3 regions of the Paenibacillus sp. MMO-58 genome follow, and region 1 is predicted to be linked to each of the others. Evidence: riboswitches for the same ligand, from Rfam matches in the RefSeq annotation. Region 1 holds a riboswitch; each other region holds the start of a gene.
What was found. Region 1 has a riboswitch for cyclic di-AMP ahead of WFJ73_RS22740 (C40 family peptidase). Riboswitches for the same ligand answer to the same signal wherever they lie in the genome.
Positions count from the first base shown of each region.

Region 2: another riboswitch for cyclic di-AMP. It lies ahead of WFJ73_RS21085 (hypothetical protein); the one in region 1 lies ahead of WFJ73_RS22740 (C40 family peptidase).
Region 3: another riboswitch for cyclic di-AMP. It lies ahead of WFJ73_RS31525 (C40 family peptidase); the one in region 1 lies ahead of WFJ73_RS22740 (C40 family peptidase).

Region 1 covers NZ_JBBCVY010000008.1:159,409-169,976, forward strand. Annotated here, with positions in the region: gene WFJ73_RS22725 (murein hydrolase activator EnvC family protein) at 1-650, shown strand, start outside; gene WFJ73_RS22730 (SHOCT domain-containing protein) at 757-990, shown strand; gene WFJ73_RS22735 (F510_1955 family glycosylhydrolase) at 1,012-1,926, shown strand; cyclic di-AMP (ydaO/yuaA leader) riboswitch at 2,042-2,179, shown strand; gene WFJ73_RS22740 (C40 family peptidase) at 2,183-2,653, shown strand; gene WFJ73_RS22745 (C39 family peptidase) at 2,766-3,563, opposite strand; gene WFJ73_RS22750 (C40 family peptidase) at 3,934-4,449, shown strand; gene WFJ73_RS22755 (BlaI/MecI/CopY family transcriptional regulator) at 4,563-4,976, shown strand; gene WFJ73_RS22760 (M56 family metallopeptidase) at 5,080-5,817, shown strand; gene WFJ73_RS22765 (DUF2933 domain-containing protein) at 6,000-6,266, shown strand; gene WFJ73_RS22770 (YdhK family protein) at 6,462-7,028, opposite strand; gene WFJ73_RS22775 (IS4 family transposase) at 7,343-8,611, opposite strand; gene WFJ73_RS22780 (WD40/YVTN/BNR-like repeat-containing protein) at 9,128-10,036, shown strand; gene WFJ73_RS22785 (four-helix bundle copper-binding protein) at 10,261-10,568, shown strand, end outside.
Region 2 covers NZ_JBBCVY010000007.1:178,479-189,046, reverse strand. Annotated here, with positions in the region: gene WFJ73_RS21115 (NAD(P)/FAD-dependent oxidoreductase) at 1-23, shown strand, start outside; gene WFJ73_RS21110 (NAD-dependent epimerase/dehydratase family protein) at 155-844, shown strand; gene WFJ73_RS21105 (histidine kinase) at 816-3,143, opposite strand; gene kdpC (potassium-transporting ATPase subunit KdpC) at 3,219-3,821, opposite strand; gene kdpB (potassium-transporting ATPase subunit KdpB) at 3,847-5,856, opposite strand; gene kdpA (potassium-transporting ATPase subunit KdpA) at 5,902-7,581, opposite strand; gene kdpF (K(+)-transporting ATPase subunit F) at 7,615-7,692, opposite strand; gene WFJ73_RS21085 (hypothetical protein) at 7,834-8,253, opposite strand; cyclic di-AMP (ydaO/yuaA leader) riboswitch at 8,375-8,562, opposite strand; cyclic di-AMP (ydaO/yuaA leader) riboswitch at 8,673-8,868, opposite strand; gene rlmN (23S rRNA (adenine(2503)-C(2))-methyltransferase RlmN) at 9,231-10,301, shown strand; gene WFJ73_RS21075 (lysoplasmalogenase) at 10,331-10,568, opposite strand, start outside.
Region 3 covers NZ_JBBCVY010000020.1:23,604-34,171, forward strand. Annotated here, with positions in the region: gene motA (flagellar motor stator protein MotA) at 1-121, opposite strand, end outside; gene WFJ73_RS31505 (hypothetical protein) at 291-584, shown strand; gene WFJ73_RS31510 (EAL domain-containing protein) at 608-1,846, shown strand; gene WFJ73_RS31515 (GNAT family N-acetyltransferase) at 1,852-2,370, opposite strand; gene WFJ73_RS31520 (MFS transporter) at 2,479-3,696, shown strand; gene WFJ73_RS31525 (C40 family peptidase) at 3,811-4,278, opposite strand; cyclic di-AMP (ydaO/yuaA leader) riboswitch at 4,284-4,440, opposite strand; gene WFJ73_RS31530 (hypothetical protein) at 4,751-5,572, opposite strand; gene WFJ73_RS31535 (M1 family metallopeptidase) at 5,724-7,730, opposite strand; gene WFJ73_RS31540 (YwhD family protein) at 7,834-8,355, shown strand; gene WFJ73_RS31545 (RNA polymerase sigma factor) at 8,448-9,053, shown strand; gene WFJ73_RS31550 (hypothetical protein) at 9,050-9,604, shown strand; gene WFJ73_RS31555 (hypothetical protein) at 9,639-10,568, shown strand, end outside.

The sequences.
Region 1 (10,568 bases):
TCCGTTTACAAACGGATCAGATGATGAGTGAGCTTCGTCTTAAGGAGCAGGAAAAGCAAGTATTAATTGCTTCTTTAGAGCAAGAACAGAAGGCGCTGCTAACGGTATCAAAGGATCAAGAAATTAAACTGTTGGATATGGCCAGAGAAGCTGCTGCACTCAAAGAGAAGAAAAAAACGCTGGAAGAGCAAGCATTAAAAGAAAGTGAGCACGAGGAGCATCAAACCACCATCGATAGTTCACCTTCCAAGGAAACTGAGCTTAGTTGGCCATTCGCTAAAACCTATCCCATTACATCTCCGTTTGGAGACCGGGAAGATCCGATAACGGGGGAGAAGGACACTTTTCATAAGGGGATTGATATTGGGGCGCCAGGAGGAAGGGACATATTAGCTGCCCAATCAGGTACGGTCTTGCTGGCAAGATGGACAAGCGGATATGGAAACACGGTTATCATTGATCATGGAAACGGCATGTGGACGCTGTATGCCCATATTCGTATGAACGGAATAAAAGTGGAGGAAGAAGAAAAAGTTAACAGAGGACAGAAAATTGCCGAAGTAGGATCGACAGGGAATTCAACCGGCAATCATCTCCATTTTGAAGTCAGAATCAATGAAGAAGTTCAAAATCCAATGGATTATTTATAAGCATACGTTGTCATAAGAATTTTATTTCCTACACAATATCATCAAATGTGAATTGTATCATGGAATAGAAATCGACAATGATATCGAAGAGAGGAGCTGATTTGTCATGATGATGGATTATATGACAGGAAACTCTTCTATGATGCAAATGTGTATCATGATGGCTATTGCAGGGATCGTGCTTGTTGTAATACTTGGCTTAACTATTTATTTCATCATTCGTAAATTGCAAATGGGTAAAGTAAAAGACCATCCCCGGATGATCTTAGGCGAGCGTTATGCTAATGGCGAAATCAATCAAGATGAATATTTTGAAAAATTGAAGTGGTTGGACAAATAATCGGGTAGAGAGGAACAGTTAATGAAAAAGAAAGGTTCGGCTATCATGCCTAAAACTTGGTGGGCAGGAGGACTACTCTTAGGAATTTTGAGTGCTGCATTTGTCCAATTAGTAGTGCTGCCGTCTAAAAAAGAAAACGCAAACATCACTCATATTCATGGATTAGGTTTCACGAACGACGGTACACAGCTATTAATTCCCGCACATGAAGGAATTATGGCCTATAGAAATGATCGCTGGAACCCCTTTGAAGGGGACAAGCATGATTATATGGGATTTAATCTTGTTGACGACGGATTCTATAGCAGTGGTCATCCTGCATTAGGGTCAGATCTGGTTAATCCTCTTGGAATTGTTAAAGTTACTAATGACGGAGAAACGATTATCCCATTGGATTTACAGGGTGTCATGGATTTTCATGGGATGGCAGCAGGGTATAAAACGCACGCCATTTATGTCTATAATCCGGAAGCTAATACAAGGTTAAGTACATCGGGCGTATACGTAACATTAGATAACGCGAAAACGTGGAAAAAGAGCGAGTTAAATGGATTGGACGGGCAAATGACAGCAATAGCCGCTCATCCTTCAGACCCTCAAACGGTTGCCATCGGAACAAGCAACGGTGTTTTCTTGTCGAGCAATTATGGCGATCAATTTAAGAAGCTAGCTCTTGAGGAAGAAGTGACTGCCGTAGCATTCGGAAAAAACGGCGATTTATTTATCGGAGGAAAGAAATTATTGTGGCAAATAAACGAAGAAATAAGATCGCTTATTACACCTGCCCTTAACCCGAATGATTTCATTACTTACATCGCCCAAAACCCGCAAATTGAAAACGAAATAGCATTTTCCACATCTGAACGAAACGTTTTCTTAAGTCGGGATAAAGGAATAAGCTGGATCAAAATAGCGGTTAAAGGAATCGGTATATAAAACAAGTAAATATATTATATTCATTCATTCTTTGTCGAATATGAGATTATTCTAATAGAAAATAAGAAGGAATTGGATAGAAAAAAGAGAAATGAATAAACCGAAATAAAAAACAAAACGAAATTTGCCGAATTCCTCTTAAAAAATGGAAACGGGGGATCCACTCTCGGGTGAATTAATCTGCACTTAAGGATTATAGGGAAACCTTCTTCCGAACCCTTAGCTAACCTCGTAGGCATCGAAGGGAGAAACTGTTTTGAAGAAAGTTATTGCTTCACTTGTATTGGGTACTATGTGTTTTGCTTTTGCTGGAAGTGCGTTTGCAAACGGAATGGATATCAAACATGCCGTTGATCAGGTCGTTGGAACTCCTTATAAATGGGGGGGGACAACAACAAACGGCTTTGACTGTTCAGGATTCATCTTATACATATTCAATAAATATGATGTAGATCTTCCACGGACATCCAAGGCACAGGCGCAAGAGGGAATAAAAGTTGCAAAAGAGAATTTAAAACCTGGCGATCTCGTGTTCTTTAACACAGATGGAAAGGGCATATCTCATGCCGGCATATATATCGGTAATGAACAATTCGCTCATTCATCCAGCAGCAAAGGGGTAAGAGTTAGTAGCCTCTCCGAGGACTATTATGAAAAACGGTATGTGACAGCTCGGCGTGTCGTAACAGAAGAAGTTTATGGGGAAATGACAACGAAAAACCATTAAAAAACCGAAAGAAACAAGTCCGTTTACGGGGCTTGTTTCTTTTACTAATTGGCGAAGGAAAGGATAATAGAGGCCGTGTGAGTATTATCCTCTTATGCCCAACAAACCCTTTTCAATTACCATAAGAAATGGCCTGCTTGCCCATGGCTGTCCAACCTAACAAAAAAATATGTTTATTCACTTTTACTTGTTTCTTGCCGCTAAGCGGGTCGTTTAGATAAACGTGATCTTTATCATAGCCAACCAATAGAACGCTATGTTCTTTAAAAGTAGCTTTAATCGTTCCAGTCGGAGAACTCCACGATTTCCAGTCATTTTCCGCTGGTGCACTATAGTTAACTGTGGTCCAAACTACGACCGGGTAGCCGGCTGAAAGCTTCTGTTCCAATTCACTCAAGGAAGTACCGCTTAAATCGACAGCTGTATCGATGTAAGTTTTTAGCAGTTGATATAATGGTTCATGGTAGATACCGTAACCAATTTTCTTGCCGGTAATATCGCCGACAAATCCAATGTTCGGATCTCCCCAGGTTAAAATTTGACCATTCTTACTTTTAATAATCGGTGTATCATCCCGAATAAGCTCCGGGACTAAATCCATTTTATCCTTCTTAATTCCGTAATATTGCAAGAGCATTGTTAAGGATGTTATTTCACAGCCGTTTAACAATTCGGGTAATTGTTTAACTAACGGTGCGGTCAATAGAACGGATGTCTTCCGCTGAGAGGGAGGCAAGTCCTTAGTCATATTAATTGGATCGGTTTCTTTGGGTGGAATTGCTCTAGCAGGTGTGGGTGTTGCCATCAAAGTGCTTGTTTTTTCCTTTTGATTTTGTTCCACGATTAGAACAATACCCAAGATGATGAGAATAATCATGAGAATATTGAAGTATAATAATATCTTTTTCACGCTGAAATCATTCCGTTTCTGCTAATTATTATTCTTCTCTGTTCTTAAAATATACCATAAGGTCCTGCGTTTCTTAAACAATAATTCACTTGAAATTTGGGATGCTTATATGCTTACTATTTCAAAAGTCTAACGTTTAAAAATATAAGAAGAAAAATATATAATTTTAACACAAGGTACAAAATACATCTAGTGAAAAAATATTTATATTTCTAAGATGTATTGCCAAAATAGAAAAAAAACCGCAATTTATCAGGCTTTTTTCAACCAAACAACTCATTGGTGGCGTTTACATGCCAATTTTTGATTATTTCTTGTTCTGACTAATAAAAATATACTTTCCTTGAAACTAACGAAGAGGAGAGACAACATGAAAAACGGAATCAAGACAAAGATCGCACTCTTAATGCTGGCCTTGAGCTTGCCGGCAACATCATTACTTCAGCAAGTTGAAGCAGCCTCATCTTCTGTAGAAGCCAAAAGAAATAAGGTTGTCCAAACCGCACTCTCGCTGGAAAATAAGGTCGAATATGTGAACTGGAGACAAAGACAAGAAACCCGCGCACCCTATAAAACAGACTGTTCCGGCTTTACGTATCTTGCATACAGACTTGCAGATATAGGTGTAAAACTTGTTAATAAAGATGATGATGATCAAGCTAAAGTAGGGCAGAAGGTTGCATGGGGAGATTTTAAAAAAGGCGACTTGATCTTCTTTTGGCTCGACAGCAACGATAAGAAGGATGTCGGTCATGTCGGAATCTATATTGGCGATGGAAAAATGATTCATAACATTACCGCCGAGAGAGATGTTATCATTACAAACATTTATAATAACAGCTGGTACAAAAAGAGATTTATCGTAGCAAGACGAGTAATTAATTAATTCGGATAATATACCGATACCGACTAATGAAGTTGACGAGCCTAAGGATTAGGACTACAATATGTAGTATTAATCCGCTTGAAGGCGAGGTTTTAGTTCTGGATATAAAACGTATGAAAATGCACGAGGATGGACTGAACCGATTTTTCGGCCCTCTTGAGTCGTTAATCATGGATATAGTATGGGAGTATCAAGAAGTAACTGCAAGAAGAGTCCAGGAGTTGTTAGAAACAGACTTATCGTATACCGCAGTAATGACTGTATTAAATCGCCTGCATGAAAAAGGAAATATAGGCAAAACGACCTCTGGAAGAGGCCGTGGAAAAGTGACATGCTATTATGCCCTGCAAAGCAAGGAAGAATTCTTGCAAGAACAAACACGCATCGTTACGGAAGGGCTTATCCATGAATTCGGCGATTTAGTTGTAAATCATATGGTAAATGCCTTGCAGGAAGCAGATCCAAAGTTAATGAAATTGCTTGAAGAGAGAGTTTCGGAATGGAAACGTGATAAATCCAATGAATAGGTATAAGCATCATATTATTTATTCCTTGATGATACTCTGCAGTTTCTTTATTTGGTTTCAAATGCTCTCTTACCTCATACATGAGTTTAGAGGTTTCTCGGTCTTGGGATTTCTGCAATACTGTATCTCGGCAATTCAAGAAGAATCTTATCTCCATGATCTTATATTTGTAAGTCTTTATGGATTGATTGCCTATAGCTTTGGCATGGTTATCATCCGTCTGTTTCAACAAATCCTATCCCAATCGCGCTGGAGAAAAAAGGTTTTAGATTGGAAAGACGATCAATCAACCATTCAACTCCAGAAGAACTATACGACCGGTCGATATCCGATCATTGTGTTGAAGCACGATGGAGATATTGCCATGACTGCAGGAATCTTTTTTTCGAAAATTTATATTTCAACGAACCTGATCAGCCGGTTATCCGAAGGTGAATTACAAGCCGTAATTTGGCATGAATATGCACATTGTCGGCATTATGACCCACTGCGATTATTTTTAGTACGCTTAATAAAGGATAGCTTACCCTTTATTCCGATGTTCAAGAAAGGTTATCATCACATTCAAGTTTGGATGGAGCTACTTGCCGACCAATATGCGATTCGCAAAATGAAAGGTCCTTACGAACTTGCATGTGTGCTAATGAAATGTTCAGAGCGTAAAGATAATAATATGATGGTTACTCACGTTAGTTTAGCTGATGTTGAAATTAATTACCGCATCAAACAACTCCTTTTACCAAATAAAGTGCAAGTCCCATTGTTTGATGTGAAGCCTTTAGTTGTTTCAAGTATTTTTATTATAATATTAAGCGGAGTAGTAGCAAGCAGCTGTTCATGAGCTGCTTGCTTTTTTACATTAATCAAGGTTTATGTCGTTACGCCAACGGCGAACTGAGCGAAGAGGAATTAAAACTACCGTTCATCCTAGTAATTTAATTTGTGGCGCACAGTTTAATCTTCATCGTTTCATCACAATTTTTCGATATAATCAGTTTATCAAAATGAATGGAGGGAAATAAGATGCAATGGTTAAGTATTCTTGCAGTTTTTGCCTGTCCTTTGATGATGCTGTTTTGCATGAAAGGTATGTTCTCCGGTCATAAACACAGCAGTGCGAAAAAGGATTGCCATAATTCTTCAGATCAGGACGTGCAGTCGCTTCAATTAAAAATGGCTGAATTGATGGAACAAAACCATAAATTGACGAAGGAAATCGAAAACTTAAAACAAGCTTCAAATACCGCTGAAAGTCACGGCGACAACCACTCCGCCCATGTGATGAATTAACTTCTATTGACGGAGGTCGATATAAGCCGGACTGCAACAGATATATCTGTTAATTAGTCGTTCGAGGAAGAACGGACAAATTGACACGATTACTTCGGATGCAAAAGACTTTATCGTAAAACCATTTCAAGCAAAAAAATGACACACCCCCGTTGTTGGCCTTGATGATATCGGTCAACGGCGGGGGTGATTTTATTATTTGGCGGATAGTTCGCTTTCTGTTAACCATTGATGGTTCTTAACTGGTTTTCCTCCCGTTGTCGGAGTGTAATCAACCATATAGATTGTTGTTTGCTCTGCTGAATCAATAGTGGCCGTTGCGCCTTTCATCCCTGGCATGTGTTCAACGTTCAACACAACTTCATCCCCCGGTTTGTACGGTTGGTCGTCGCTATCTTTAATATCTTCTTGAATCACCCATTTGTGGTTTGTGACTCTTTCACCGCCTGTTGTTGGTGTATAAGATACAGCGTATACAGTTGTATCATAAGCGCCAACAATCGTCGCGGTTGCCTTATTCATCCCCGGCATATGCTCGGCTTCAATAATCGCTTGACTTCCTACTTCGAATTTCGGGTTCTTAGCTTCCGTTAATCCTTTTGGTGCTTCACTTGAACCGGAATGGTTCATGCCATCCATGCCCGTATTTGTTTCTTGTTGATTATTGTTGTTATTGGCTTTTCCTTGATTATTGGTATTTCCATTACATCCACTTAATGCAATTACAGCCGCGATTCCTATTACAATAAAACTCTTTTTCAAATCGTCTTCACTCCTTATATTTTTGTTGATTCAACAATAATATACCCCGTATAGAATATTTCAAGTGAACGATCTTTGAATAACTTATCCAGTAGGACGCATAATTAAACACTTGAAGGTAAAATAAAAAGTCGCCCCCCAATTGGGCAATGTCATTAAGTTAAGCTCAAAGAAAGACCAGAAATAAAATTGGAATCCGAAACGGCATGGGGAAAGAATCCTGTGCCGTTGTTTTTTTGATGCAAGCTGAGAAAAAACGCACAGCAAACAAGCGGATGGACGATCCGCTTAAAAAAATGTTCATATGAGCCGAATTATGCTACCCTGTAGACGAAGCTAACAAATGATTTATAGCGGATTTTGCGCGTATTCATCTCCCCTGGGCGAAAAGGGCGAATCGGCAAAAGGTTTCTACGAATCAGTGCTTCAACATCGGGCGGGGGTTTATCGTCTCTTGAGCGCAGGAAATGTCTACAAACGTGAACAGCAACCGTAAAGTTGACTTGGTATTGATGCTGTTTATCTTTTTGGGAAATGACGACGTGCGAGGTCATCATTTCAACAAAATTGTACATGATCAATCTTGCGAAAATCTCTTGGGTGACGGACTCTCGTCTTTTTGCGTGGAAATTCGTCAGACCGACGGTGTATTTTAACGCTCTGAAAGAAGTTTTAATGCCCCAACGCATGTTATACATGGACTTAAGTTCATCGGGTGGGAAATCGTCGGCGGAAAGATTGGTAATGACGGTTTCATAAGCGCCGTTAGGCAGGACGAAACGAACAACTCGAAAGGAAATTGGGTAAAACAAGTTCTCCTGCAAATCCAAAAAATCAAAGGTAGATGTGGAAGGGACGAACTTGTAAATTTCAGGATGCGCCTTGACCTCTTTGGTTTGTTTTTTGGTGAGTGTGAGATGAATATCCCGATCAAACTCTCCTCCAGAGGGCAACCGCAGACCCGAAAGAATACCACTGGAGTTCGAATCCTTTACCCGTATGATGTAGTTCCACCCTTTACGTTCAATATGTGTGAAATTGTTGTAACTTTCGTAACCTCGATCGGCAATTACTATGGTCTTGCCTTTGATGGGGGACCGGTCAACCAGAGCTGCCAGCGCTCTACCTTCATTGCCTAGCCTTCGTGGCTGAACAATGGCATCGACATAAAGTCTGTTGCAGAGGTCATAGGCTGCGTTGAAATGCAAAAGGTTATAGCCTTTCGTGTTCGGCTGGCTCTGAAAATAGGCGTCTGTGTCCGTAGGGTCTGTTGCGATATGCAAATCCGAGCCGTCAATGGCAAGTAGACGATACCCACGGTAGTATTTAAGATCCGTATACGATTGCGTAAATTCGTGAAACAAGAATTCCACAGCAGACGGCAGAATTTTATTCCGCTGCTGGACAAAAGCAGAAGTGGTAGCGGTGTTTACGTCATAGCCCTGCGATTCCAAAAGTTCCTTGTAAAGGCTGTTACCGCCCATAGAGATCAGGAGTTGCATAACCGTTTCAAAGGGCAGTTTTTTCTTGCGGGTAAAATCTTTTTCAGGGTTTTTGACATAAGGCGCTGGTGCAGCTGACATTTCTCGTATGAGGGATGTCAGCTTTAGTTTTTAGTGAATTCGCGTACGCATTCATGGGCGAAAACCTCCTTGTTTTTTCAAGGGGCTTCGCCACACATTTCCATCTGCATGTCAAGTCTTATTTCACTTTTAGCGCAAAAAAAAGAGCAGGCTATCTTTCGATAACCTGCTCTTTCGCATGATATTTTGACCTGAACCTTAACTTAATGACATTGCCCAATTGGGAGGAGTTTTGGGAAACAAATACAGTATCTGTGAAAGACAGCCCAGTACCACGCTGGTACTGGGCTTGTTGTAATGCCTGGGCGCTATCTCTAGGGTACAAGTCCAAAATGACGCGAAGGCAGTAGTAGATATTTGCTTAAGGCAAGGGTGTCCACCGCGAGATGGAATTCTGAAGGATGTTGATTCAACGAAAAGGCAATGGAGTTTACTCCAGAAAGCTTTGAACCTCACAAAATCTTCACAATTGTCATCTATAATAATTGAAAACTTTAATGTTAAGGAGAATGGTGCATGCCTCGTGAGAAAAAGGGATTTTCCCTGGGAATTGGTTTTTATTTTACATTAGCACTCATCGTTATTATCGGTTCTGCTATATGGGGGGGCCTGAGAAAAGATAACAAATCGAATTTGGATGTATTGACCCCAGAGTCTATAACCCATCCACATATTTTTAGTTATTCAGCGGATGATACGAGCCTATGGATAGGAACACATACTGGCGTATATGAACTGGTTGATCAAAAGTGGCATCGAACCTTTAAACCGCTCGCGACAAGTGATGTGATGGGGATCGAAACGAGTCCGGATAATCCATTGACCATATTTGCAGCGGGCCATGGATTTGTCAAACGATCTAGCGATGGTGGGCAGTCATGGGAGACTATTGAGAATGGACTTCCAAATAAAGCGAAACCGAATGAGCCGGATGCGCACTATTTAACTATGGATCCGAATAATTCAAAACATCTATTTACCTTGCTTGCTGGCGCAGACAATAACTTGTATGAAACAAGAGACGGTGGACAAACTTGGCAGAACGTGGGGACCATCCCTCAAGGAGCTTATTCCATAACGATGCTCCCTTCAGCACCGGAAACCATTTTGGCTGCCACAGAAACAGGTCTAGTTCGTTATACAATCCAAGCTGGAACTTTAAAACAAATTCAACTAACCAATGAACCAGCTTATGAAGTCTTCTCCCTCTCTGATGGAGGTGTGATTATGATGACAGAAAGCCAATTTTTAAAATCATCAGACCTGAAAACATGGTCAGATATTGACGTGGATTTAAATGATGGCGAAATGCCTTTGGGGATCAGGGCATCAAAGAAAGATCCGAAGCGGCTGACCATCATCACTGATCAGTATTCCGTTTATGAAAGCAATGATGGGGGGAGCAGTTGGTCTCTAAGGAAGTAGTGATTGCCTAAGCTTATGTGGGGGAGTGACTTCACTTGTATTAACTTTTTAGTTTGATCACACCACTTTATTCTTCATATTCGGACTCACGAGGGTTTGCCCATGGTTTCGGATCAAAATCAATCGTTTAGGTTGCGGCATAACGGGTAATAATTACTTAGCGTAGTATTAAAATGAGTTGTATGAACTCAGGCTACGAATATCGAAGGAAAGGGTGTTAAGTGATGTCTCACGAGAAATATCAAGAATGTATTGATGAATGTCTGAAATGTATGATCGCTTGCAACCACTGTTACGACGCTTGTCTCAAAGAGAGTGATATCGGGATGATGCGAAATTGTATTCGTTTAGACCGGGAATGCGCAGATCTGTGTGAACTCGCGGCTCGATTCATGTCTCTGGGAAGTGCATATGCACCTCAAATCTGTAAACTTTGTGCGGAACTTTGTGAAGCATGCGGAAAAGAATGTGAAAAACATATGCACGATCACTGTAAACGCTGTGCCGAAGCATGTTTTTCTTGTGCAAAAGC
Region 2 (10,568 bases), on a different contig from region 1:
TTGTGAAGCAGCTGATGGTTTAATATAGAGCAAGGACGGAGCAGACCGATAACTGCCCCGTCCTTTTTTGTGCCTATCCGTGTCCAGTTGAGAGAGATTTATCGCCTGTGCCATAATGGCTGTAGGACCTGCAAATAAGGGAGAGATGCGAGGGATGGAAGAGAAGCCGGCGAAACAGAAAATTAAAGCGATTGTGACCGGAGCGACGGGCATGGTAGGAGAAGGCGTCCTGATGGAATGCTTGAACCATCCCGATGTTGAGATGGTGCTTGTCATTACTCGAAGGCCTAGCGGCGTTGCGCACCAGAAGCTGAAGGAAATCATACATAAGGATTTTCATGATCTGACCTCTATCCAGAATGAGCTAGAAGGCTACAACGCCTGCTATTTCTGTCTTGGCGTATCCTCCATCGGCATGTCGGAGGGCGACTATACCCGTGTCACTTACGATCTTACGATGCATGTTGCCCGTCTGCTCTCCAGCCTGAACCCGGATATGGTGTTCTGTTATGTAACGGGCGGTGGGACAGACAGCACGGAGCAGGGCAAAAGCATGTGGGCGAGAGTGAAGGGAAGAACCGAGAATCACCTGCTGCAGCTGCCGTTCCGACGGGCCTTTATGTTCCGTCCGGGCTACATGCACCCGAGCAAAGGACAGGTGAGAGTTCCGAAATGGGCCAAAGCGTTAACCTGGCTGTATCCGATCCTAAGGCCGCTCTTCCCGAACCATCTCATTACGCTGCGTCAGGTGGGCCTCGCCATGATTCAGACGTCGTATACCGATTACGACCGTCATATTCTCGATCCGAAAGATATTATTGCTCTTGCGAAGGAAGGCAGCTGACGACCATAACATCCATGTTCCGGCCGCCCTGCAGCAGCTTCTTCATGATGGATGGCCGGAACAGCCGGGTAAGCCAGCTGCCTTTTTCTTGGGCAACGATCAGCTGCGTGCTTTTTCGCGCGTTGGCGTGGGTAAGCAGAAAAGCCGGAATATCACGCGTCTGCTTCATTTCTTTCCGGACAAACATTCCTCCGAGCTGCTCCGTTAATTGCTGAAGCTCCTTCAAGCGGCGTTCTACCGCCGCTTGATCCGTTTTGCCGTTATGCACGGCCATGACATGCCACTCCGCCTTCAGCCGGTAAGCGATACGGAAGCCTCTGCGGATCAGCCGCTCTCCCTGCGCAAGATCGGTAATGGCTACGAATATAACCTCCTGCCTCCGCCACGGACCGCGTAAAGCGCCTGTTCGCTCCCATGATTCCAGCCGTTCATCCACGTCATCGGCAATTTCCCGCAAGGCCAGCTCCCGGAGGGCAATCAGATTGCCCAGCTGAAAAAACGCTCCAAGCGACTCCTCAACCTTGTTCATCGGATAGATTTTACCCTGCCTCATTCGCTCCTGCAGGGCCTTGGGCGATACGTCAATCAGCTCAACTTCATCCGCCAGGCGAAGCATCCGGTCCGGAATGGTCTCTCTGACCCTTACGCCGGTAATTTGCTCAACCGCATCGTTTAAACTCTCGAGATGCTGGACATTCACGGTCGAAATAACCGAGATGCCGGCATCCAGAATGGCAAGGACATCCTCATACCGCTTTTTGTAATGGCTTCCCGGCACATTCGTGTGGGCCAGCTCGTCAATCAGCACAACCTCCGGGAACCGTTCTAGAATTGTGGGAACATCCATTTCCGCAAGCTGCGTCCCTTTGTAAGGGATAGTGGCTTTAGGGATCAACTCCAGATCGCCGATCTGCTCCAAGGTTTCCTTGCGGCCATGCGTCTCGAGGAGCCCGATGACAACATCGATGCCTTTGCGGAGAAGGACATTTCCTTCCCTCAGCATCGTATAGGTTTTGCCGACGCCGGGCGCAGCCCCGATGTAGACCTTGAAGGTACCCCGCTTAAGCCGTTCCGTGGTTTGCTGTTGTTCGGCGGGGCTGAGTCTTTTATAAACGGGCTCCGGAGTAGTCCGATGCTTGGCAGGCAGGATACGCTCGCCTTCTACCTCGGTACGGTCCGCTACAAAAAAGACGTCGATGTGGCGAGCATAGCGCAAAATGCCGTTAACAACCGAGCCGTGAAGCAGCTCCTGCAGCGGCGTATGCTTCGAGTGGCCAAGCACGATGCGGGTCACGCCGTGATCCATCGCGTATCTGGCCATCTGTTCCGACAGATGTCGCCGGTGCAGATGAGGAACGGCAAGCTCTTCAAAGCCTGCGCCAATCTTCTGGGTAAGCTTGATAATGGACCGTTTGAACGCAGTCGATTCCTTCGTCATTGCTTTGTCCGCCTTGACGAAGGAGACAACAAGCAGCTCTCCGTTCAGCCTTCTGGCGACCTGCTGGCCCCGCCGGATATGGATCGAGCCGTTCCAGTGATATTGGGCCGCAACCAGTATCCGCTCGGCAGCGCCGGACGGACCTACTAAGCCCTGCTGTCTCCGGTGATCCTCAAGCGAGTCGTTCACGTCCTCTGCCATCAGACGCAGCGCAAGCTCTCGCAGCTTGCCAAGATTGCCCCTAAGCAGCAAATGGGGGGAGCTTGCGTTGCGCAAATGCCCTTCATTTAAACGGGTCAGTATCGTTTCCGGCGATACGTCGATTAATCGGACCTCATCGGCCAGCTCCAGAATCTCGTCGGGAACGGTATGCTCGGCTTCAATGCCGGTGAGCTGAAAGGCCAGGTCCGATACGCCGTTCAGCTCATACACGTTAAGCGTTGCAATCACGCTGATGCCGCATTCCAGCAAGTGACGAATATCGTCCAGGCGGGTGGGGAGAGGACTGTCCGGCCGGTTTCGGTGAGCAAGTCCGTCCACCAGCACAACCTCGGGATTGCGCCCTTTAATAGCCGCCAGATCAAGATCCTTTCGCTCGATCCCGTCTTTTTGCCAATGAATGCTCGGAATGCGTTCCAGCTCCGCAAGCTGCTCCATCGTCTCCGGTCTTTGTCTGGTGGAGACGGCGCAGGTGACCACATCGATTCCCTGCTTCCGCAGCTGCTGGCCTTCGCGCAGCATATGATACGTTTTGCCGGCCCCGCTGACAGCCCCGATATAGATTTTAAGCCGTCCGTGATGCAGCTTCGTTATGGCTTTCAGAAGCTCTTCGGGTGTTTTGCGGCGATAGCTGTCGTTCATGTCCTGTCATTCCTCCTCTCCGTAAACCTCGGGAAAGCCCAGTCTGCGCCACTTGCGGGCAGGCGGGGCTTAACCTCATTTGCGGAGCTGGCTTAATTCGATGTTCAGCTCCAGCACATTCACGCGGGGGTCGCCAAAGACGCCAAGATCCCGTCCGTCGGTATGCTTTTTAACCAGCTCCTTCAGCGTATCCGGCGATAGACCGGTCAGCTTGCTGATGCGGGGGATTTGAACGTCGGCGGATGCCGGCGTAATATGCGGGTCAAGACCCGAGCCGGAGTTGGTAATCAGCGCAAGCGGAAGCTGGCTGACCGGAACGTCGGGATTGGCAGCCTGCCAGGCGGCAATCGAATCTTTGGTCCGCTGCAGCATGTCGGGATTCGAAGGCGCGTAGTTGTTGGATCCGGATGCTTCCGCTTTATAGTCGATGCTGGATACCCGTCCTTGGAAATAAGCAGGGTCGGTGAAGCTTTGCCCGATCAAGGAGGAACCGATAATCCGGCCGTTCGAATCCTTGATCATGCTGCCGTTCGCCTGATGAGGGAAGAGCAACTGCGCAAGGCCCGTTGACACTAACGGGTAAATAATGCCGCATAGCAGAATAAACGCGATACTGGCTCTTAAGGCAATCATAAAGAGAGAGCCGTTAGATCCCGATGAAGATGTGGAGTTCGTCATGATTATCTCTTCCTTTCAGATCGGTCTAGATCCATACATGAACAAGCAGGTCGATCAGCTTAATGCCGACGAACGGGGCAAGGACGCCGCCAAGTCCGTAGATCAGCAGGTTTTTGCTTAGCAGCCTCGACGCGCTCATCGGTTTATACTGCACCCCCCGCATAGCCAGCGGAATGAGCAGCGGAATGATGATCGCGTTAAAGATAAGCGCGGACAGAATGGCCGAAGACGGCGAGCCAAGCTTCATAATGTTCAGGGCGTCCATCTGAGGGATCGCGATCATAAACATGGCCGGAATAATGGCAAAATATTTGGCGATATCGTTCGCGATACTAAAAGTCGTCAGCGCGCCGCGCGTCATCAGGAGCTGCTTGCCGATCGCAACGACCTCGATAATTTTGGACGGGTCGGAATCCAGGTCGATCATATTGGCCGCTTCCTTCGCGGCAACGGTACCGCTGTTCATGGCAAGGCCAACGTCAGCCTGGGCAAGCGCCGGAGCGTCGTTCGTCCCGTCGCCCGTCATCGCAACCAGGCTGCCTGCCGCCTGCTCGCGGCGGATCAGCGCGATTTTATCCTCGGGCCTACTCTCCGCCACAAAATCGTCAACCCCGGCTTCGCGGGCAATCGTTGCGGCTGTCAGCGGGTTGTCGCCGGTACACATAATCGTCTTGATCCCCATGCGGCGTAGCTGCTCGAATCTCTCCTGCATGCCCGGCTTCACGGTATCCTTCAAATAAATAATCCCGTAGATGCGGTTATCAACCGCAACGGCGAGCGGCGTACCGCCAAGCACGGCAACTCCTTCGCCGGTAGCGTCGAGATCGGACGGGACGGTGCCGCCTTGGGAAGCTACCCATTTCTTCACGGCATCGACGGCGCCCTTGCGGACTTTCCGACCGTCCGGAAGATCCAGACCGCTCATCCGGGTCTCGGCCGTAAACGCAATGACCTGCGCATTCTCGGCAAGTTGGGCCTGATAGCTCAGCTGTTTGCTCTTCATCAGCTCCAGGACGGAACGGCCCTCCGGCGTTTCGTCCTTGGCCGAGCTGACCGCCGCCCACTCGCCAAGCTCCTGAACGGTTACGCCTTTGACGGGCAGGAAGTCGCTTGCCATCCGGTTGCCGTACGTGATGGTACCGGTCTTATCCAGAATCATCGTATTAATGTCGCCGGCTGCTTCTACCGCTTTGCCGGACATGGCCAGCACGTTAAACTGCGTCACCCGGTCCATGCCGGCGATCCCGATTGCTGAGAGCAGACCGCCGATGGTAGTCGGGATGAGACAGACCAGCAGGGCGATAAGCACCGGTATGTCAAGTTCTACGCCAACATATTTGGCGATTGGCGCAAGGGTAACCACAACGATCAGGAAGATCAGCGTCAGGCTGGTGAGCAGCGTGTTCAGCGCCAGCTCGTTAGGCGTCTTTTGGCGTTTGGCGCCTTCAACCAGAGAGATCATGCGGTCGATAAACGATTCGCCGGGATCGCTCATAATCCGGACCTTGATCCGGTCGCTGACAACGCGGGTGCCGCCCGTTACCGAGCTGAAGTCGCCGCCGGCTTCCTTGATCACCGGTGCAGATTCGCCGGTGATTGCCGACTCGTCGACAGAGGCAAGGCCTTCGATAATTTCGCCGTCACCCGGAATCATCTCTCCTTCGGAGACAACGACGATATCGCCTTTGCGGAGCTCGGTTGACGATACCTGTTTTATGGTCTGGCCCGTAACTTTGTTTGCCGTAATGTCCTTTTTGCTCTTCTTGAGCGAGTCCGCCTGGGCTTTGCCCCGTCCTTCGGCCAGCGCTTCCGCGAAATTAGCGAACAGGACGGTGAACAGCAGGATCAGAAAGACCGTCAGATTGAATCCTATTCGTCCCTCCGTTCCGAAGTAGCCGGGGAAAATCGTCATCAGCAGGACGACAAGCGTGCCGACCTCTACGACAAACATGACGGGATTTCTCATCATGGTCAGCGGATTTAATTTCAGAAAGCTGTCCTTCGCCGCGCGACTTATAATCGCCGAGGTCAGCATGGATTTACGTTGTGTGGTCACGGTTATTCACCTCATCCTTATCCGTTAGCGAATCGTTAAATGCTCTGCAATAGGTCCAAGTACAACGGCAGGCAGGAACGTCAGCGCGCCGACAATAACGACGGTTCCTACTAGAATCCCGCCAAACAGCACGTTGTCCGTCCGGAATGTTCCGATCGTTTCCGGTACGGGCTTTTTGCGGACCAAGGATCCGGCTACAGCCAGCATGGCAATCATCGAAACATACCGTCCAAGCAGCATGACGAGGCCGGTCGTCATGTTCCAGAACGGCGTATTGTCGGCAAGACCTTCAAAGCCGGAGCCGTTATTCGCCGCTGACGAGGTGTATTCATAGAGCACCTGCGAGATGCCGTGAAAGCCTGGGTTCGTGATGGCACCCTGGCCAAGATCCGTCAGGAAAGCAATGGCGGTTGGCGCCAAAATAATAAACGGATGAACGAGAATCGCGATCGCGATCAGCTTCATTTCCTTTGGTTCGATTTTCCGCCCGAGAAACTCAGGTGTCCGACCGACCATTAGTCCCGCGATAAAGACCGCAAGAATCGCATACATCAGCATATTGACGAGGCCAACGCCTTTACCTCCAAACACAACGTTCAGCATCATCTCCGCCAGCGGGACAAGACCGCCGATCGGGGTCAGCGTATCATGCATGTTATTGACCGAACCGGTAGTGGCCGCCGTCGTCACCGCCGTAAAGAGGGAGGATTGGGCAATGCCAAACCTGACTTCCTTGCCCTCCATGCTGCCTTGCGAGGCGTCTGCGCCAAGATTGTTCATAACCGGATTGCCATGCAGCTCAGCCGTGTAGACCGTTGCAAGGAATACCAGGAACAGCGACATCATGGCGCCAAATACAACCCAGCCTTGCTTGCGGTTACCCGCGAAACGACCGTATACATAAGGCAGGCAAGCAGGCAGCGCCCACATGGACAGAATCTCGATGACGTTCGTAAGCGGGCTCGGATTCTCGAAAGGATGCGCCGAGTTGACGCCAAAGAAACCGCCGCCGTTTGTACCCAAGTGCTTAATCGATTCCAGAGAAGCAACCGGACCGATTGCGATGCTTTGCGTTGCCCCTTCCAGCGTTGTTGCCGTTACGTTAGGCTGCAGGGTCTGCGGCACGTGAAGTGCCACAAGAACCAGCGTAATGAGCGTTGCGAGCGGCAGGAAAATCCGCGTGTGGGATTTCACGAAGTCGGTAAAGAAGTTGCCGATGGTGCTGCCCCTGCTCGTCAAGCCGCGGATAAAAGCAATTGCAACCGAGAAGCCGGTAGCCGCCGAGGTGAACATCATCATCATAATGACGGCCATCTGCGAGAAATAGGACAGCCCGGTCTCGCCGCTGTAATGCTGCAGGTTCGTATTCGTAATAAAGCTGATAACGGTATTGAACGACAGCGTTTCTTCCATGGCGCCAATGCCGTTGGGGTTGCCAGGAAGGCTGCCCTGCAGGCGCAGAATCAAATAACTGATCGCGACCAGCACGATATTCGTGAAAAGGAAGCTTAACGCGTACTTTTTCCAGGTCATGCCTTCACGCGATTTCAGCCCGATTAATTTATAAATGAACCGTTCGGTTCCGCCGAATAGGCGGTCGGTCCGGTTCGGTTGATCCGAGTATACGTGGTACACATAGGTTCCGAGCGGTTTGACGAGCAGTACAAGCACGCCAACCACGATAAGGAGCTGTAAAATATCCATTGCCATTGCGGCCTCCCAGCATTTGATAAGGGTTTAGAATTTCTCCGGATTAATCAAGGCGTATATCAAGTAAAGAAAGAGAAACAGGGCAAGCACTAACGTGACAATCATCGCTGATCCTCCTCTTGAATGGCCCGGTCGCACCAATGCATAAAGCCGGCGAAGAGTATGAATATCGCTGCCAGAAGCAGCACCATATAGATATCCTGCATAGCGGATTCCTCCTAAAAGAATGGCGAATAACTTTCGGTCTTACCGATTATCTTGGCTTGCCATGAGGTCGTTTATGATTAAAAAGGATGTATCCGCATGATTGGAATGAATGACATAATTAGCACCCATCCCTTTATAGATCAGACGGGGATTTGCGCTGTCCGTAACGACGCAGATCGATTTGGATGTCCAGCTGCGGCAGATCTGGATATAGCGGCAGCACAGATTCAGGCTCCTTTCGAATAAAAAGATTCGTCCGACCGGCAGCTCCGGGACACGCCATGTAGCCTCGTCAGTTGTATTGATGACGATAATCGTTGACACGCCAAGCTCCAGCATCCGCCCGTATTCGGTCTTATTGTTCACGATGGCGGCAAACGGGATATGCCGGTGCAGCAGCTGTTTAATAAAATCCTCGCCCTGCACATTGGGTGCGGAGACAAGTATATAATCGTCCATGGTTTACGCTCCTCTTTTGGTTAGAGGAATCAACGACAAACAAAAAAGCCGCGGAAGAGGGACTCTTCACGCGGCTTATAAGCGCAGCAGGAAATAAACCGCGCCTATATTCACGATCATCGTTGCCTCTCTTGGTACGCTGACGAAGTTAGCTGACGGATTCGGGCGTAAGAGTCGCCCTACGCCGATGAGCTCAGATGGAGCTGCTTCGGCGATTCACCCCGTGGACAATGCTGGCTGTATGGAACAGCCGGCTGCCCGATTGGTTCCCCCGTTCCCCCCGTGAAGGGGATTAAGCGATAAAGACAGTTGATTAAAAATGGGCATGAGAAAAAGCCGCAGAGGAAAGATCCCCGCGGCCTTGGAAGGTCACAAGATCACATCATCCTCTCTACTTGGAAAATGCCCTGCCTACTGGACAGTCGCATTTTCATCGCTTACGAGGTTAGCTGACGGATTCGGACGGTGAGAGTCGCCCTACCGGGTCCGGCCGCGCGCAGCCTTTTCCCGGATTCACCCCGGATAAGCATGCCGCGCCGGCTCTCACACCGTTGCCATGCCGCTTATCGATTGGTTCCCCCGTTTCCCTTAACGGAAACTCAGCGATTGTTACATTTGCTGAATCGTATATTACGCCTGACGGCCGAAGTTGTAAATGAACCGTAGAGGCGGCATATTGTCTAATTCTGACAAGGAGTTTGGTTAGAGCGTTTACATTTGGAGGGAACTCTACCATGCTCCTTCTTGGACCTTATATCTCTCGAATGCTGTAATTCGTTGTGAAATGCAGGTATAACCCAAGCCCAAATCGGTTTGTCCGGAGTAGCAGAATAAGACGGAAAAACCGTTTTACGGCGGTGGAGGGGCCGGTAAGGAGCTGAGCGGCACTATAATGGCCCCTTGTTTTCATCAGCTAATTTTGGGACAATAGGAACAGTATGCGGCTTTGGCCGCGTTTCACGAAAAGAGGAAAAACGATGAATACACCATCCATATATGGATTTACATTAGAGCAATTAACATCATGGCTGGGCGAGCGCGGGCATAAAAAGTTCCGGGCGACCCAGGTGTGGGAATACTTGTACCGGAAGCGGGTTACGAGCTTTGCGGATATGACGGATGTTCATCCGGACCTCGTGAAGCTGCTGGAAGAGAACTTTGCGATCCAGACGCTGGTCGAGCATACGAAGCAGGTGTCGAAGGACGGCACGGTCAAGCTGCTGCTCAAGCTGGATGACGGCAACCTGATCGAGACGGTGATGATGCGCCATAAGTTCGGCTTGTCGGTCTGCGTAACCACGCAGGTTGGCTGCAACATCGGCTGCAGCTTCTGTGCGAGCGGCCTGTTGAAGAAGAGCAGGGATCTGACAAGCGGCGAGATTGTCGAGCAGATTATGAAGATTCAGCTTCATCTCGACGAATCCGGCCAAGGCGAGAAGGTCAGCCATATCGTTGTTATGGGCATTGGCGAGCCGTTCGATAACTTTATTCACCTGAACGACTTCCTTACAACGGTGAAGGATCATAAAGGTCTGGCTATCGGTCCGCGCCATATTACGGTATCGACAAGCGGCCTCGCGGACAAAATCAGAGAGTTTGCCGACAAGGATCAAGGGGTTAACCTCGCGGTCTCGCTGCATGCTCCTAATAATGAGCTGCGGACGCGGATTATGAAGATCAACCGAGCGATTCCGATCGAGAAGCTGATGGATGCGATCGATTATTATCTGGAGCGGACGAACCGCCGCATTACGCTGGAGTATATTCTGCTCAAGGACGTCAACGACCGGCCGGAGCATGCGCTTGAGCTTGCCGAGCTGGTGGGCGACCGCCGCCGCTCCCTCGTGAACGTGAACCTGATTCCTTATAATCCGGTTGACGAGCATAGCCAATACCAGCGCAGCGAGAACGACTCCATTAAGAGCTTCTACGATACGCTGAAAAAACAAGACGTCAGCGTCAGCGTCCGCCTCGAGCATGGCGCCGACATCGACGCGGCTTGCGGCCAGCTGCGCAGCAAGCAGATGAATAAGGAAAAAGCCGGATAACAACCGGCCAGGCATAATCAAAGCCATGATCAGAGGATCATGGCTTTTTGCTTGGGAGCTGTGCGGCCCCGGTATCCGATGCAGGCGGCGATGCAGAATTGAGCAGCATAATAAGTGGCCATAATGAGCACGTCTGACCCGGCAATATCCGAAATAAACTTATTCCAGGCAAGAATGGAATCGGAAGCCATAAAGAGCAGGGCACCCGCAACCGCCCATGCGTTGCCGGACATCATGGCCGACCAGCCCATCAGCGAAATGGCGGTT
Region 3 (10,568 bases), on a different contig from region 1:
GGACGATAATCATATAAGCGGCGGGATTTAACAGATTGCTAAGAGCGGCACCCTTCAGCGTCATACCGACCAGTACCGCTACGAGTCCTAATATAATACCGATAATTGTAGAATTTTTCATCATGCACCCCGTCCAGTACGTTTTCGACAAATCTCTAGTACTTATATCGACAAGTTATCGTACGGAAATTAGACTTTCAGAAATGATTTAAGAGAGAGAGCGTTAATTTTCGTAAAAATGCGGTAAAATGAGTATAGAAGATAATTATGGTAAAGGTGGTTGACCTATAGTGGGAGTCAGACATGCAAGAGAGTATGCAGATATATTGAAAGAACTGACGGAAGCGGTAAGCGAGGTAGAAGGCAGCTACACGTTTTTCGAGATGGAAGAGGAAGAGTGGGCCGCGCTTGGGGCGGACGACCGGCATGAAGTCATGGAGGCGCTTGCCGACGATGTGTTCTTCGGACTTGGCGAGCAGCCGTTTATCGAGGTTGGCAAAGGTGCGATTACGTATCATCCGAAGCATCATGTCATTGAAGTGTCGCATGGAGATAACGTGACCCGTATGATTCGGTTGACATAAGGCAACAAAGGGAGAGCGTGAGCGTGACGAACGATTGCTTATCAAATACGACGTTACCGCAGACGCTGCAGCTGGATGGCGAGCAGCTGTCTGCTTTCTATCAGCCGATCATTGCGCTTGATACGAGAAAAGTGGTTGGCTATGAGGTGCTGGGGAGAGCCTGCAAGGACGATGCCGTCCGCAGTCTGGGGCCGTTTTTCTGCGACGCCGCCGTACCGGTCGAGGATCATATCGCGGTTGACCGGATTTTGCGTGAACAGGCTTTTCGGAAAATAAGCGAAACCCCGCAGCCTCCGATGCTGTTTATTAATTTGAAGCCGAACTGGATGCACCGGGGCGTGCAGTCTGGGGAGATGTATACCTTATCTCTGCTGGATAAATATCGGATTGATCCCCGCAGAGTCGTGATAGAGATTACGGAAGAAAGCTTTAACGGCGAGATTGAGGAGCTGCGCGAAATCATCGATTTGTACCGCTCCAAGGGCTGTCTGATTGCGATTGACGATGTTGGCAGCGGCTTTAGCGGCATGGACCGGATTGCTTTGATTCAGCCGAACATTCTGAAAATCGACATTCATTTGCTGAAACGGAGCGCGAGTCATGACGGCTATCTGGGTACGCTCCGTTCCCTCTCCGCGCTGGCTGACCAACTTGGGGCTTCGCTGCTTGCCGAAGGGGTGGAGACCAAGCAGGATTTGGCGAGAGCGATCCAGGCGGGAGTTCGGTACGTACAGGGCTTTCTGTTTGCGAAGGCCGAGCCGGAGTTCGACGAGCCGTCCCGTTTCTCTGTCCTATTGGAAGAGGAACTGGAAGCGCACCGGCAGCTGCAGCTCTATTCGGAAAACTACTGGAGCTATTTGTCGGACAGGCTGTCCGGCAAGATCGACCGGATTGGTCATCTGGAGGAGCTGGAGGACGAGGATAATGAATGGATCGTCCGGCTGCTGCAGGAATTGGAGAACAACAGCATTCGCGTCTACCTTTGCAGTGAAGACGGCATTCAGATCTCCTCCAATTATTCGAGAAGAGAAGACGGAAGCTGGCGGCGGGAGGATGAATACTGCGGGGCCAACTGGAGCTGGCGGCCGTATTTTGTTCCGAATGTCGTTCAATTAAATGAGAACCGCCGCTCCATGGTATCCCGCGCCTATACCGACCTGGATTCCAGGGCTTGGATCCGGACGGTATCGGTACTGGTGAAGCCCGGCATTATTTTGTTCGTTGATATGAAGGATCCCGAGCCTGATTATTACCGGTTATAGGGATATTAAAGAGTAGACTGGTACACCATACAATGGAACTCGGCGGGCCCTTGCGGCGTTGGCCTTACATACGTATCCTCAATGGCAAAGCCGGCCCGTTCGTAAGCGCGAATGGCCCGCGTGTTCCAGGTCAGCACCTCCAGATCGATGCTGTTCCGAGGGGCCCGGCGCAGAGCTTCATGGACCAGCAGCCGCAGAAAACCGGGGCCGATGCCTCTGCCGCATAATGCGGGATGAAGGCCGAGACCGAGGCGGGTAACGCCAACAATGGGGAAGAATTGGGCAAAACCGATCAGTTCCTTGTTGCGATTCACGACAGCCGCATATTGCATGCGTCGCAGGACGGGGTCGCCGAATTCGATCTCGTCCTTTTGCATCGTATCCCAAGCCGGCCAATGATAAAGATCGTAGGGCGGTTCGTATTGCCACCCGCAGATTTGCCGGGCATGATCGATTTCCAGCGGCTGGATAGTCATATCCTCCAGAGATGGTTTATAATGTACCTCATCAGTAAAATTAGTCATGGATCTTCCCTCATTAATAAGAATCTATATAAGTTTCTTTCCATTATAACATTTCGGTAATCGACTTCATGAGGATTTGGCGAAGGACAACGAAGGAGAACTTTTACGATGCGGAAATTAATAGCGCTTGGCTGTTTGTCTTATCTCGTAATTGGATTAGCTCATGTTGTGGGCGGGTCGGTAATGGAGCAGATGCTCGATAAATACGGTTTGTCTTATGACGACGGCGGGCAATGGATGATGAATCAGTTCTTTGGTTTTTTGGTGGGCGTATTGCTGTCCCCGTTTATTACGTCCAAGCTGGGCAAAAGAGGGGGAGTGCTTCTCTCGCTTGGTCTCCTGACGCTTGGCGAAGCGGCTTACAGCCTTACTCCCGACTCCTGGGGGCTGATGCTGTTTATCGCCTTGTTTGCCGGGTTTGGATTTGGTATGACGGAATCCGTCATTGGAGCCATGGTCATTGATCTGGCGGAAGAGAACGGCAAGGCTAATGCGATGACCAAGCTGGAGACGTTCTTTGGAATCGGGGCCTTCCTGATGCCAACGATGGCCAGCATATTGATCCGATACGATGTATGGCAATTATCATTCCCGATCCTATCGGCACTTGCTGGCATTACCTTTATCTTATGGATGACGATATCGTTTGGGCCAATCGATGACAAGATCGGTTTTCATGCCAGAGGGAAGAAGGCTGCGGCGGAGCGGGAAGCTGGCGAACCGCGTCCAAAAGGATGGTTCGGGTATAAGAGAGCCTCGATTCCGTTCCTGCTGCTGTCGGCGTTATTTTTCGTCATTTATGTTGGCGTGGAAATGAGCTTCTCCAATTATCTGCCTTCCATTATGATCGAACGCTCCGGCATGTCCGAAGCGAATGCCCCTTCCTCGCTTAGTCTGTTCTGGGGCACGATGATCCTTGGGCGTCTGTTCGCCGGACGGCTGGCGGATCGTGTCGGATACATCCGCTATCTGTTTGTTGCGATTGCCGGGGCCTGCGTCGTTATTCTTGCGATGGGAGCCGTTGGGCAGTTAAGCGGCATGATGGTTCTTGTCGGACTAAGCGGATTGTTCTTCTCCGGCGTGTTCGGGATTGCTCTCGTATTCGCGAACGGACTAATTCCGGGGATGACGGAGCGGACAACCAGTCTGCTTGTCGCTTGCGGAGGCGTAGGCGGGGCGATCTTCCCGAAATTAACGGGATGGATGATGGACAACTATGGTGCGGACCGTACAGTCTGGATTCTAGGAGCTTTTCTTATTGCGATGTTTGTCGTATTGCTTGCGATGCTGGCGCTCGGCCGGAAGCAGCAGACGGCAGTTGCCTAAACAGAATAGCGGGAAACAATAAAGCCGCATGCGGTTTGTCCGGTGGGACAAGCTGCATGCGGCTTTATTGCAGGAATCCTGCCAATCCGTCCCGATGGAAACGGCTGCTGGATTCTATTGTTCGTCGGCATATTTATCAAAAGTGCTAGGGTCCATGACACGTCGAGCAGTCACATACCGGTTGACATAATAAGAGTCACTAAGGCTGCTAATCGTAACGCCCTTGCTGGACGATGCATGAGCAAACTTGCCATCCCCTACATAAATGCCGACATGAGATACACCACGACCGTTCGTGTTGAAGAACACGAGATCTCCGGCCACTAGATCGCTTTTTGCGATCTTCTTACCTGTTTCAGATTGCGAAGTGGAAGTACGAGGAAGATCGATGCCCATTTTGTCGAAAACATAAGAAGTAAATCCGGAGCAGTCGAATCCTTTCGTGGATGTTCCACCTGCAACGTACGGCGTGCCAATCAAGTTGCTGACAATGCCGTCCATTTTGGAGTCTGCGAAAACGCTTCCAGCCTGAAAAGCTAGCATTAGCGCAAGTCCAAGGAGTAGTGCTGTAACCTTTTTCAAAGCGGTAAAGCTCCTTCCAATGCCGACGAGGTTAGCTGTGGGGTTCGGTTGAAGGATCCCTATGACTTCTCGGGCGCCGATAGAATCATTCGGACGTCGAAGTCAATTCACCCAGGGGTGGTTCCCCCGTTTCCAGTACAAGGAATTAGGCAGTTTGTTTTATGTACTTGGTAACTATTCGGTAATTTTCGTTTATCTCCTCCTCTATGCGGCAATTTCTAATAATTCTCATGCAACCTTTTGACTAATGAAAGCGGAAAAGCTTGTATCCTGCGGTTAGTAGTCTTCATGTAGGGCGCGCAGACTAGCAGAGAAGCACTATAAAGATTTACTAACTCTTTACTATGTGGTTTTGCTAGCCGATATGTTGGTTTATTTGGAGAATGGCGGACGAGCGATCCCGAAAAAACGCGAAAAACCCGCGCTGTGACTAGGTCGCAGGGCGGGCTGCTTCTATAATTATGAGAAAATTTTAAACTTCCTTTGATCTTAAAATGTCGTATTGGGAGGCTAGAGTCCATACTTTCATTAGGGTACGGACAAGATGATAGCCTTGGTGGACAAGAAGGGCGATAAAGCCGGCCCATACGAGGGAGAAGCCGCTGACAAACAATCCGATTCCCGAGCCGATCGCCCACATGAGAAGCGATAATCCGGCAAAAGGCAGAAGATGCTTAACGGCTGTGCCAAGGGATTGGAAAATACCGCCGGTTTTGCCGCTTGTCGCCCCAAGCTGCATGGCTAGGAACAGTAGATGGAGCAGGATGCCCCATAACAGCCAGCCTCCAGCAGCGGGAAGAGTCTGCTGCAGCAAGGCTCCAATCGAGCGGCTGTGAAGGAGGGCTTCAAGTCCCTTGGGCAGCAGCCACCATGCAGGAGCGAGAGCAAGAATCGTTTCGATCCAGTAGAGCAGGGTAACCGGCTTCCATGCCCGGCGGATACCTTGCAGGAACTGCGTTCCTCCTGCATCGGTCGCATGCTGCAGGGAGTAGAGCAGTCCCGCGTTAAATAACGGAGAGAGCAGCATTCTTGCGGCGAATAAGCCGCCAAGCAGCCACAGGTATGGAGTGAGCAAATCCGTCTTCATAATCTGGAACTGCGCTTCGCTCAAAAATAGCTGGACGGCTGCTTTGGACGGGGAATGATCCGGGAACCGGCGCAGCAGAGGAGCTACGACTGAATCGATAAACCGGTAAAGGAAGAACCCCCATAGCAGCTGGTACAGGAATAGCAGGATAACGATATAAAAGTGCTTGATCGTGAGCCCCCAGCCTTGCCTCATATGATTTTTCATGGCTTATCCTCCTAAAATTGCGAAGCAATTCTTAGCTACCACATAAGAATTTATAAGTTTCGAGCAAGCCGGAATAACAAATTCTTATTGGCGATAAAACCTACCTCTAGACGCGGACGCTCTTCTTCGAAATTCTTCGATAGAGGTTTTCTCACCAGCCCAATAATCCGAGCAGACCTTGAATGACGTTAGAAGTACCAAGACTCCAACGGGTACGTGTGACCTCAGATAAGTCGGCCTTCATATAGTCGTTGATATGCTTATTGTCGAGTACGTTTGTATGCTGCGGATCGACAGCAACCCATTCGAGCGGAGAGCTATGGACAACTTTGTACTGAACTTGAGCCTCTGTCGGATCCCAGGACTTCGGAACAATGGTGCCGTCCTTGAACTTCAGGACAACCGGAACCGGACCGTAATAACCGCCGTTGCGCTGAAGAGAGACAACCGATTCATACATCCGCGTTCCATCTTGCTCTACCGGATGGACATTAATGGACTCTACGGATACGTCCGCCATCTGATTGCCGTAGACATATTGGTCGAAGTAATTGTTCCACTTCTGCTTGGTCACCTGCTCTACAACGCGCTGGAAGTCGGTGGTGGTTGGATGCTTGAACTTATATTTCTGGAAGTAGGTTCGCATAATCTTCTGCATCATTTTCTCGCCGACTTGCTTCTCGATGCCAATCAGTACGAGCTTTGCCCGCATGTACACATTCTCGGCATAGACGTTATTGCTCGGATAAGCCCAGGATGGCTGCTTCAGCGGAGCGGGATCCGTCATATAGCTCGCTTCCAGCGGCAGGTTGGCTTCGATGCCGTATTCGCTGGCCATAACCTTGTCTTCCGCATAGGAGGTAAAACCTTCGTCGAGCCAGGCTTCTTCGAATTCATTCGAGGCTACCATGCCGTACCAGTATTGATGCCCGACCTCATGCACGACGGTCCTCTCTAGACTGTAGCCCGGATTGTCCGTCTCGGCGGCGAAAGCCGTGACGAGTGTCGGATATTCCATTCCTCCGGAGCCGTTAGCTCCCTTAGGAGGGACTACAACCGATAAGGTCGAGTACGGGTACTCGCCATACCATTGCCCGTATTTGGAGAGCGCAGATTTGGCGGCATGCATATACCTGTCCTTCAAATCCTTATGCGCAGGATCCAGATAAAGCTTGATACGTACACCCGGAATGCCCGGGCCGGATAAGGTGTCTTCATAATAGATAAAGTCCGGGGAGGCGGCCCAGGCGAAGTCATGCACGTCATCGGCGTAGAACTGATAGAACGCCCGGTTGTCCTTTTTCTCTACAGCCTTCGTCTGAAATCCCGTTGCTGCAACGGTATAGGATTCTGGCACCTGGATGCGGACGGAATATATGCCGAAGTCGCTGTAAAACTCGGAGTTGCCGTGGTACTGATGCGTGTTCCAGCCCTCTGTGGTGCGGCCTCTTGTCCCCGCTGTCTCGTACACGGCCAGCTTAGGGAACCATTGGCCCGCCATCACGTAATTGCCGGAGTAGCCCATGCGAGCGAATACTTCGGGCAGCTTCACCTCAAAGCCCATCTCTAGGGTAACCGACTTGCCGGGGGCAACCGGTTCGGGCAGCTTAAGCTTGGCCAGCGTAAAGTCATTCGGATTGTTGTCATCGGGCTGAACATAATGCAGCCGCGGAAGCAGGCTTTCCCCTTCCGTCGTCTCCAGCGTAAGCAGCTTCATGTAGCCCTGGCTTGCTTCGGTTGCTTTATCCGAGCGCAGCTTTCCGCCGGATTCCTTCATAAACGTAGTTTTGTCCGACATGAAGGCGTTCGGATAGAGGTGGAAATACAGCTCGGACACCGTCTTTTTGCCCGGGTTCGTCCAGGTGACGGTCTGCTGGCCGTCGAGATACCGGATATCGTCGCGAAGCGATACGTTGATATGGTACTCGGTGATCCGCTTGCTAAGCGCCTGCGGTTTCGGAGCCACGTTGTCGGGTTGGGACGAGGCTGGCGGCTTGGCCGATTTTGGCGCAGAATCGGTCGCTGCATTGGCGGCAGGGGCGAGTGCATAAGTATATTGGGATTGCCAAGCGCGGCCGAAGCCCTGCTGGATGGAGAGGCCGAGCAGGACGGCGGTAAGCGTAAACAGCAACAATCGTTTGACGTAGCGTGGAGACATGATACAATTCCCTCCCGTGACAAGCATCTATAGCATGTATATGTTTGCTTTTCGCGGATTATTAGCTAAAATGGAATTATTGTACGGGGAAGGTGGAAGAGCTATGACGGAACAGCAAGGACAGCCGGCAGAGCCGGAAAAAAAAGAGAAGAAGTCCCTCTCTCTTAACGTAGTGAGCAACAAACAACATAAAGGCTTTGGAGCCGGAACGATAGATTTAAGCGCAGTATCCTGCGTCATTATTGATAATGGCGTGGCCTATATCGATGACGGGGCGATGCATGCGAAGAGCAAGGTGGAGCGGGGCATCAAGTTCAGTCCGAATAAAGAAGACTGCCCGAACGGCCGCAAATGCTGGATCGTATGGACTGCCGTTGAACGAGGCGAGACAGGTTCGTATTATGCGGGGGCTACGGCCTGCGAGATGTGGATCGATACCGAAGCGCGCCGCGGCTGGAAAATTCTTGCTGATCACGTGAACAAGCTGGATGCCGCGATTAAACGCAAGTACAAGCTTGAAGAGCTGGATGCGGAAGAGAAGGCGGCTTACCGCAAGCTTCTGGCCGAACATAATGAAGAATGGTGGAATAATTCGCCTGAAGAGCTTAAGGAAGCTTTGGCGTAAGCAGTGAATTCAATAACCGGGGATCGTAAGGCGGATGGCCGCGCGATCCCCGGTTTTTTTCTTGAAAACTTTTTTTTGAAGATGCGCAGGGGTTGAGAGCGAAGCTGTCGTCTATTGTAGCGGGAAGGGAGGAGAGCGAGATACAAGACGAACAATGGATCACGGCCATCAAGAACGGCGGTCCTGCGGCGTTTCAGACTTTTGTAGACGAATATGGGCCCTATCTCTATCGAACCGTGTTTGCTGTCATCCGTTCGCCGCATGATGCGGAGGACGTGACGCAGGAAGCGCTGCTGCAAATCTATCGCTCCCTCCCGGAGTTCCGAATGGACGGCTTCAAGACGTGGATTACCCGCATAGCCGTCAATAAGGCGATTGATTGGAAGAGAAGCCGGATGCGCAAGCCCGAGGAGCTGGTGGACAGCTTGACGGGGCTTGAGGCGGAAGGGATGATGGCAGACCGCGGGCTGGCCGTGGAGACAGCGGTTATAGACCGCGAAGAGCAGCGGCAGGTGCGCGAGCAGGTGGAACAGCTGCCGGACAATTATCGGGAAGTCGTGACCGCTTATTATATGGAGAACAAATCGTACGAGGAGATCGCGGTTCAGACCGGACTTGAGAAAAAAAGCGTAGAGTCGAGGCTCTACCGGGCACGTAACTGGATCAAGCGGCATTGGCGGAAGGAGGACTTCGAATGAATGAGCAGGAGTGGAAGGAACATGTAACGGCAGCAGATCTGACCGCTTATATCCATGATGAACAGGCTGAACATAAACGGGTGAAGATCGAGCTGCATATCGCGGCATGCGAGCCGTGTATGGTGCTTTTTATGAATGCGATAGAGGCATCGGAGGCTGGGGAATCGAATCCGGCATCCGATGGACCGGCAGAGGCAAGGGCTGTCATTCCGGATATGAAAAAGCTGGGGAAGCGGGTTATCGATATTTTGCTCGCCGAGTCGGCAAGAAAGAACCCGATTATGCGGGCGGAGCCTGCCCGCCGCCAGTCTTTCCTGCAGCGTCCCATAGTTCACTTTACTGCCGCGGCGGCCATTACGCTGCTGCTGCTCGGCACGGGAACCTTTAGCGGACTGTCCGCCAAGCTGGGGGAGATGGATTCCCATTCCGCCACTACGGAGCAAACGATCGAGAAGGACGCGAAGCAGCCTCAAGGGCCAACATGGTCCGACCGGATGGTCACGCGTACTTCTTCCTGGTTCGATAAGCTGGAGAAAGACCGTTTCAAATAAGTAAGAATGATTGATGGAGGAGAGGAAAGACGAAATGTCAAAAAATCCGGTAGTCGCTTTATTGCTGTCCTTTATTCCGGGCGTCGGGCATGCCTACTTGGGGCGTCCGTTTCGCTGCCTGCTGTATGGAGGAGGGTTCTTTGGCTCCTTATTGCTTTTGTTTATCGCTATACAATCCGGGGACGGAGGGGATATCGGCCTCTTCTTCCTCTTCACGGCCGCTCTCAGCTGGCTAATTAATATGATCGATATGGTCGTGACGCTGCTGTCTCCAAAGCCGCCTGTGGCGCCTTACAGCGAGCGGGGAGATATCCCGTTTGATCCGGGCTACATGGCGTACGAGCAGCAAAGGGAGAAGACAAGCACCGTGATGCTGTCCCTTATTCCGGGTCTCGGTCATATGTCGCTTGGTCTTATGCAGCGCGGCATCACGTTCCTGGTTGCTTTCCTTGGACTGTTCGCGGTTGTGGTTTTTATCGGAGTCGTGACGAATACTGCCGCTTTTTTGGTATTTCTGCTAGGGCTTCCGGTGATCTGGATCTACAGCATTTTTGATGCGATTCAGCAGCTTCACAAGAAGCAGCGCGGAGAAGAGCTTAGCGACCGTCCGCTGTTCGAGGAGATTGAGAACCATATGGGAACCGGCCGAAAAAATAAAGTGCTGGCCGCGATCCTGTCGCTCTTCCCGGGAGCGGGACATCTGTATCTGGGCCTGCAGAAGCGGGGCCTCCAGCTGATGGGCGGGTTCCTTATCGCCATCTATTTGATGGATTCGCTGCGGCTGTCGATCTTCTTGTTCCTCATGCCGCTGCTCTGGTTCTATGCCTTCTTCGATTCCATGCAGCAGATGTCGCGTTATGAACGCGGCGAGCTCCACGACGAAGCGGTAGTCGCTCAGCTTGCCCCATATCAGAAGTGGATCGGAATTGGCCTTTTGCTGCTAGGCATTTATTATTTGGGTGAC